DNA from 2 places in the Paenibacillus shunpengii genome. Region 1 is predicted to be linked to the other one. Evidence: riboswitches for the same ligand, from Rfam matches in the RefSeq annotation. Region 1 holds a riboswitch; the other holds the start of a gene.

The links. Region 1 has a riboswitch for glycine ahead of sdaAB (L-serine ammonia-lyase, iron-sulfur-dependent subunit beta). Riboswitches for the same ligand answer to the same signal wherever they lie in the genome.
Region 2: linked by a shared signal. The riboswitch ahead of gcvT (glycine cleavage system aminomethyltransferase GcvT) and the one ahead of sdaAB (L-serine ammonia-lyase, iron-sulfur-dependent subunit beta) in region 1 are both predicted to bind glycine.

Annotation. Positions count from the first base shown of each region.
Region 1 covers NZ_JBHUMJ010000003.1:125,028-128,447, forward strand. The annotation lists gene ACFSVM_RS14975 (MFS transporter) at 1-678, shown strand, start outside; glycine riboswitch at 938-1,050, shown strand; gene sdaAB (L-serine ammonia-lyase, iron-sulfur-dependent subunit beta) at 1,249-1,944, shown strand; gene sdaAA (L-serine ammonia-lyase, iron-sulfur-dependent, subunit alpha) at 1,934-2,845, shown strand; partial or broken gene ACFSVM_RS14990 (IS3 family transposase) at 3,237-3,420, shown strand, end outside.
Region 2 covers NZ_JBHUMJ010000009.1:85,332-88,751, reverse strand. The annotation lists gene gcvH (glycine cleavage system protein GcvH) at 170-562, opposite strand; glycine riboswitch at 798-940, shown strand; glycine riboswitch at 942-1,069, shown strand; gene gcvT (glycine cleavage system aminomethyltransferase GcvT) at 1,235-2,368, shown strand; gene gcvPA (aminomethyl-transferring glycine dehydrogenase subunit GcvPA) at 2,368-3,420, shown strand, end outside.

The DNA of each region.
Region 1 (3,420 bases):
GTGCAAGAGGGAGAAGCGGCAGGACAGAGGATAACATATCGCATGATAGCAGCTGATTGGAGCGGTGTAATGAAGTTCAGTAGATCTAACGCATATGTCATATTTGTCTACAGCCTGTTTCATTTTATTTTACTGCTAGGTATGGCGCTGGACTCACAGGAGGTTGTGTTTATTCGCAGTACCCTTAAGATGTCTGAGCTGGAATACGGATTGATTGTCAGTCTGACAGGAGCAGGAAGTGTCGCCGGAGCATTTCTGAATTCAATCTTAGCAAAATGGATTCCAGTCAAACATATGCTGGGAGGGGGAATGCTGCTTGTATCTGCAGGGTATCTGATCTTCTCCATCTCGAATTCATTCGTATGGGCTGCAGCTGGTTTCATCCTACTGGGCTTTTTCTCGTCTTTCTCCAATACGGGTCTGGCGACCTTTTATCAAAATAATGTTCCTGCAGCCATGATGGGCAGGGTAACAAGCATATTCGGCCTGATGGTTAGTCTGCTTCAGATAGCTGCTATTATAACGTTTGGTGTTATTGCCGAGCTCGTGTCGCTGCGTTACGTCTATTTTACAGTATCGATCGTGCTTGTCCTTCTATCGTTGTTGCTCTGGTTAATTAGTCTTCAGCGTTCGAGAGGCGGCTATTTCGATGAAGACAAGTCACAGATTAGATTGTAGGACAGACTAACATGAGCGTATGCAATGGCATTAACAGGGGTAGAAGTATAAGCGAATTAGAAAGAATGCGCATAATATATGATCAGAACAAGAGTGAATATTATCTGAATTCAATACTGCTGTGTAAGGAAATATAACGCAACTCATTTCTATACCAGGCCTCTTCGTTACTTTTGTTGACATGCGGTCAGCTTATCGATTAATCTGTTTATAGTAAATTTATAATTTCAAATAAGTTCAAAATGAATAGAACAGCGGATGAAGATCAATGGGAGAGATCGCGTGGGGAAACCACGGGACACCGAAGGAGCAAGCTGATAAGCACCCGGCTTATACAGCAGAATCTCTCAGGTAGAAGAACCTTGATTCGACGCAACTCTGGAGAGAGCCGATGCGCCGCCAAAGGGGTAAGTGAGAGTGAGGGCGGATTTCGATGCGCCGGCCACTTCTGACGAAACTTTCAGGTACCAGGACAGAGAGAGGGGATTACACCCTTACTCTGTCCTTTTTTGCGTGGAAGAACGGATATTTCTGCACAATATAAGATAGAACAATACGAAATGGGGAGTTATGATGACAAGGTTCAAGGATGTATTCTCAATTATCGGACCGGCAATGACGGGACCGTCCAGCTCCCATACTGCAGGGGCTGTTAGACTTGGGCGTATCGCCAGGCAGTGGCTTGGAACGAGACCAGAAAAAGCAAAAATGATATTATACGGCTCATTTGCCGACACTTATACCGGACATGGAACAGATCTGGCGCTGATCAGTGGACTGATGAATATGGCTACCGATGATGAGCGGATACCGAATGCAGAGGAATGGGCTGAGAAGCTGGGAATGGAATATGAGTTTGTCACGAGTGGTCTTCCGGCGGCACATCCGAATACCGTCAAATTTGAGCTGTCTGCAGGCGAACGGGCTTGTACGATGGTGGGAGCCTCTATTGGTGGAGGAAACGTTACCGTCTCTTTATTGGATGATTTTCGTGTGCAGCTGACAGGTGATTTTCCTGCGGTGGTATTGAGACACTCGGACAAAGCCGGAGTCATCGCTTCGGTAACATCTGCGATAAGTGAGTCCGGTGTTAACATTGGCTTCATGCAGGTCGATCGTAAGGGCCGGGATGGGGAAGCACTGACAGCGATGGAGACAGACACGATACCGGCCTCTGACGTGCTCATCAGGCTGAAGTCTCTGCCTCATATTTATGATATCAAGGTCATTGATTTGAAGAAGGGGGACGATACGGATGCGGTTTAAGCACTTAAAGGATCTGAATGCAATCTGTACGGCAGAAGGCAAGACACTAGCTGAGCTGATGATTGAAGAACAGGTGAAGGAGACCGGAACACCAGAGGCTGAGGTTGTGAGGCAGATGTCGGATTACTATCAGGTCATGAAGCAGGCTGTGAATAAAGGGATGAACGAGGATACAACCTCGCGCAGTGGACTGACGGGTGGAGACGGCCAGCGGGTCCGCCATTATTTGCAGAACAATCAGAGCTGCTCGGGTGACGCCTCTACACTTGCTATGGCCTATGCGCTTGGTGTGTCGGAAGTGAATGCTTCCATGGGAAGAATTGTGGCAACGCCTACGGCGGGTTCGGCAGGCATCATTCCCGGTGTATTCGTAAGTGCACAGGAGCGTTTTGGCTGGGAAGATGAGCATATGGTTAATGGCTTATTCTCTGCTGGGGCCATTGGTTATGTCATTGCCAACAATTCCTTCATATCGGGTGCCGAGGGAGGATGTCAGGCAGAAGTCGGATCAGCGATCGGGATGGCAGCAGGGGCAATGGTTGAGCTGCGAGGCGGAACACCGGAGCAGGTCGTGCACGCGGTCGGCTTAGCTCTGAAAAATACACTTGGATTGATCTGCGATCCGGTGGCAGGGCTGGTTGAGATTCCGTGTATTGTACGAAACGGATTGGGGGCAGTTACAGCGCTTGCAGCTGCAGATATGGCCCTCGCAGGGGTGCGAAGCGCGATTCCTTCTGACGAAGTCATCGACGTCATGCTTGAGGTGGGGAGCGCAATGCCGAGTCGGCATCGGGAGACCGCACAGGGCGGACTTGCTCAGACGCCAACGGGCAAGAAGCTGACGAAACAGCTGGCAGATACGAAGAAGGAAAAAACCAAGCCTAAGAAAGCGGCAGATTGAGCGCAAATGCGAGGGAGCAACATTGTATATTGACCGGCATATTGTGCGAAGTTACTTGAAGTGCACCCCAATTCTTAGACACGATCTAACAATTGGAGGTGCACTTTTATTTTATGGCCAAATATACATGTGATCTAAAATTAAAAATTGTTCAGAACTTTGACTCGAGAGTTAATTCTCAATCAGAATATGCAAAGCAAGTAGGTGTTAACAAAGCACAATTTCAATACTGGTTGAAGTTGTACGACTTGCATGGAAGAACAAGGATTTGAAAACACCTATACAGACTGTTCTATTCGTTTTAACTAGACGTACTAAGCTACATGGTTCAATCAGGTGCGTCTTTAATGGATACTGCGGCTCTTTTTAAAATCTCTACGTATACAACGGTAAATCTTACAAGGGTACGATAGGTAAAATTGCACCCAATCATTTAGAACGTCAATTTACAGCTGATGCTCCAAACCAGAAGTGGGTAACGGATATTACGGAGTACAAATTATAAGGTGTGAAGCTTTATTTATCGCCTGTTTTAGACTTGTTTAACGGAGAAATTATATCTTATACAATCGGCA
Region 2 (3,420 bases), on a different contig from region 1:
AGATTCGTTCCACGAGAAACATTTTTTTCACAACAGACACTACAGCGATGATGCGTTATGACTATTGATTATATGCAATATCATATAAAAAAGAGCTGACCTCCCTTTTAGACAGGAAGATCAGCTCAAACAATTTAAATCATTACGTCATATATTAAATAATATCTTGTTACTCTTCAGTATGTGCACGATAAGCATCGGCATCCAGCAGTTTAGCAAGAGCAGCCTTGTAATCTCCACTCAGCTTCACTTCAATCATCCAGCCATCGCTATAAGGTGCAGCATTCACAAGCTCCGGCTCGTCTTGAAGCTTATCATTTACACTGATAATCGTTCCGCTAACTGGCGCAAACAAATCAGATACGGTCTTAACCGATTCAATCGTACCAATACTATCATCACTATTAATGTCCGTTCCTACTTCAGGCAGCTCCACAAACACAATATCTCCCAGCTGATGCTGAGCAAATTCAGTAATTCCGATACGTACCGTATCTCCTTCTAACGTTTGAACCCATTCATGCTCTTCACTATACAACAAACCGTTAATTACTTCGCTCATGATCTCGTCAGCCTCGCTTTTTCAAAAGTTAGAATTGTGTTTCTTCTCTGGTTCCTGCCCTTTTTCCACCCATAGCGTAAAACAATCCTCATCACAATGTCAAGATTGCTAACAAAAAATATGTTTTATGGATATACTCCTTGACTTTTCGGATTTAATCACGTATTAATGTAGTATAAGCGTTAGATTGAGCGGAAGAGTTCGCTATTTCCGAACATTCTAGCTCGTTAAGCGGTTGAACGTAAAGGGAGAGATTACCGCAGGATTCTTGTTCTGAGCTTCTGAGCAAGGGACATTTTCCGCATGGTAACGCCGAAGGAGTAAGCCCATTGATAAGCAAAGGGTGAATCTCTCAGGCAAAAGGACTTTTACCGGACGCGACTCTGGAGAGCATCCATAACCGTTCGCCTGCTTACTAGAAGCGAACGTTGTTAATAAAAGGATCACCCAAGGGGAAACTCGTGAGCATTGCATACGGGGTAACTCTCAGGTACCAAGGACAGAGCCTAAGAAGAACACATGCTTTATTTGCGTGTATTTTTCTTTGGCCTGTCCTTTTTCTTTTTCCAATCGCCCTTTTTCCCTTTTCCTATTATTTATCCTGATGATTATTCTTCTTCATTCCTTCTATTTAACTACAGCCGGAAGCCGGCTTTTGACGAGGTGAAAATTATGTCCCAATTATTGAGAACACCGCTTTTCCCTCTTTATGAACAATATCCAAATGTACGCTGTATCGATTTTGGAGGCTGGGAGCTCCCGGTTTCCTTCAGCGGTATCCAGAAAGAGCATGAGGCTGTTAGACAGCAGGCCGGATTATTCGATGTATCCCATATGGGCGAATTTCGAGTAGAAGGCGAGAATGCAGCCAACTTCCTGCAAGGAATGCTGACAAATGACATATCCCTGCTCGAAATTGGTCAGGCACAGTACACACTTATGTGCTATCCCACAGGTGGTGTAGTGGACGACTTGCTCGTGTATAAGCGCAGCGAGCATTTGTTCATGCTTGTAGTGAATGCATCCAATATTGATAAGGATTGGACATGGCTGCAAGAACATCTGCCTGCGAACGTACAGATGGTGAATGAATCGCATGCAACCGCTCTGCTGGCACTGCAGGGTCCAAAGGCAGAGGCTATATTATCTAAAGTGACGGATGTGAACCTTGCTGAACTTGGTTCTTTCCGTTTTGTCGACGGAGCAGAAGTCAGCGGAAGCACCGTTATTCTCTCACGCACAGGATATACCGGTGAGGACGGCTTCGAAATTTATGTCAGTGCCGATGACGCTCAGAAAGTATGGCTTGCACTTATGGCCGCTGGCGAAGATGAAGGATTGCTTCCTATCGGGCTTGGTGCGAGAGATACACTTCGATTTGAAGCTAAGCTTCCGTTATATGGACAGGAGCTCTCATCAACGATTACACCGCTCGAAGCCGGTCTAGGGATGTTCGTGAAGCTGGCAGCTGGTGACTTTATCGGTCGGGATGCACTGGTGAAGCAAAAAGAAGAAGGCCTGACCCGAAAGCTCGTCGGAATAGAGATTACAGACCGCGGTATTCCACGAGCTCATTATCCGGTCTTTGCTGACGAAGAACAAATCGGCGAGGTAACAACAGGTACCCAGTCGCCTACCCTGAAACGCAATCTGGGTCTTGCACTGCTGGATATCCGGTTTACAGAACCAGGCACCACGGTTGATGTCGAAATCCGGGGCAAACGCCTCAAGGCAGAAGTGATCAAAACCCCATTCTATAGAAGACCAAAACCTACAGCCCAAGCGGCAAAAGGAGCGAATTCGTAATGACAAATCGTTATCTTCCGATGACGGAACAAGATCAGGCGGAAATGCTGGCAGCAATCGGAGCTGAAACGATAGAGGATCTCTTCTCCGACATTCCTGAAGAAATCCGCTTTAAAGGCGAACTCCCTGTTTCATCCAAGCTGGACGAATATGCACTCACACGCCATATGTCCCGTCTTGCCGGACGCAATGTGAACGCAGATACACATGCAAGCTTTCTCGGCGCAGGTATCTATGACCATCATGTACCTTCTGTCATTAACCATGTCATTTCCCGCTCCGAATTCTATACCGCTTATACGCCTTATCAGCCCGAGATCAGCCAAGGCGAGCTGCAGGCGATTTTTGAATTCCAATCCTATATTTGCGAGCTTACCGGAATGGCTGTCGCCAATGCGAGTATGTATGATGGAGCAACCGCTTTTGCAGAGGCGGGTAATCTGGCTGCAGCTGCAACGCGCCGGAAGAAGCTGGTCGTATCGAGCACCGTACATCCGGAATCCCGCCAGGTACTTGCGAGTTATGCACATGGTCTGAATCTTGAAATTGTAGAGATTGGTTATCAAAATGGTGTCACTGATATGGAAGCACTCGCTGCTGCAATCGGTGAGGATACGGCTGCGGTTATGATTCAAAGCCCGAACTTCTTCGGCAGTGTAGAAGATATCCAGGCTGCAGCTGACTTGATTCATCCCAATAAAGGACTTCTCATCGTCAGTGCGAATCCAATTTCACTCGGACTTCTGGAAGCACCGGGTAAGCTTGGTGCAGATATCGTTGTTGGTGATGCTCAGCCGCTAGGGATTGCAGGCTCCTATGGCGGTCCTACCTGTGGATATTTTGCTGTATCCCAGGCCCACATGCGCAGAATTCCTGGACGGATTGTCGGTCAAACGACGGATCGTTATGGCAGACGAGGCTTTGTGCTTACTCTGCAGGCTCGTGAACAGCATATCCGCCGCGAAAAAGCGACCTCCAATATTTGTTCCAACCAGGCTCTGCTTGCACTAAGTGCATCAGTCTATATGTCGCTGCTCGGTAAACAAGGCATG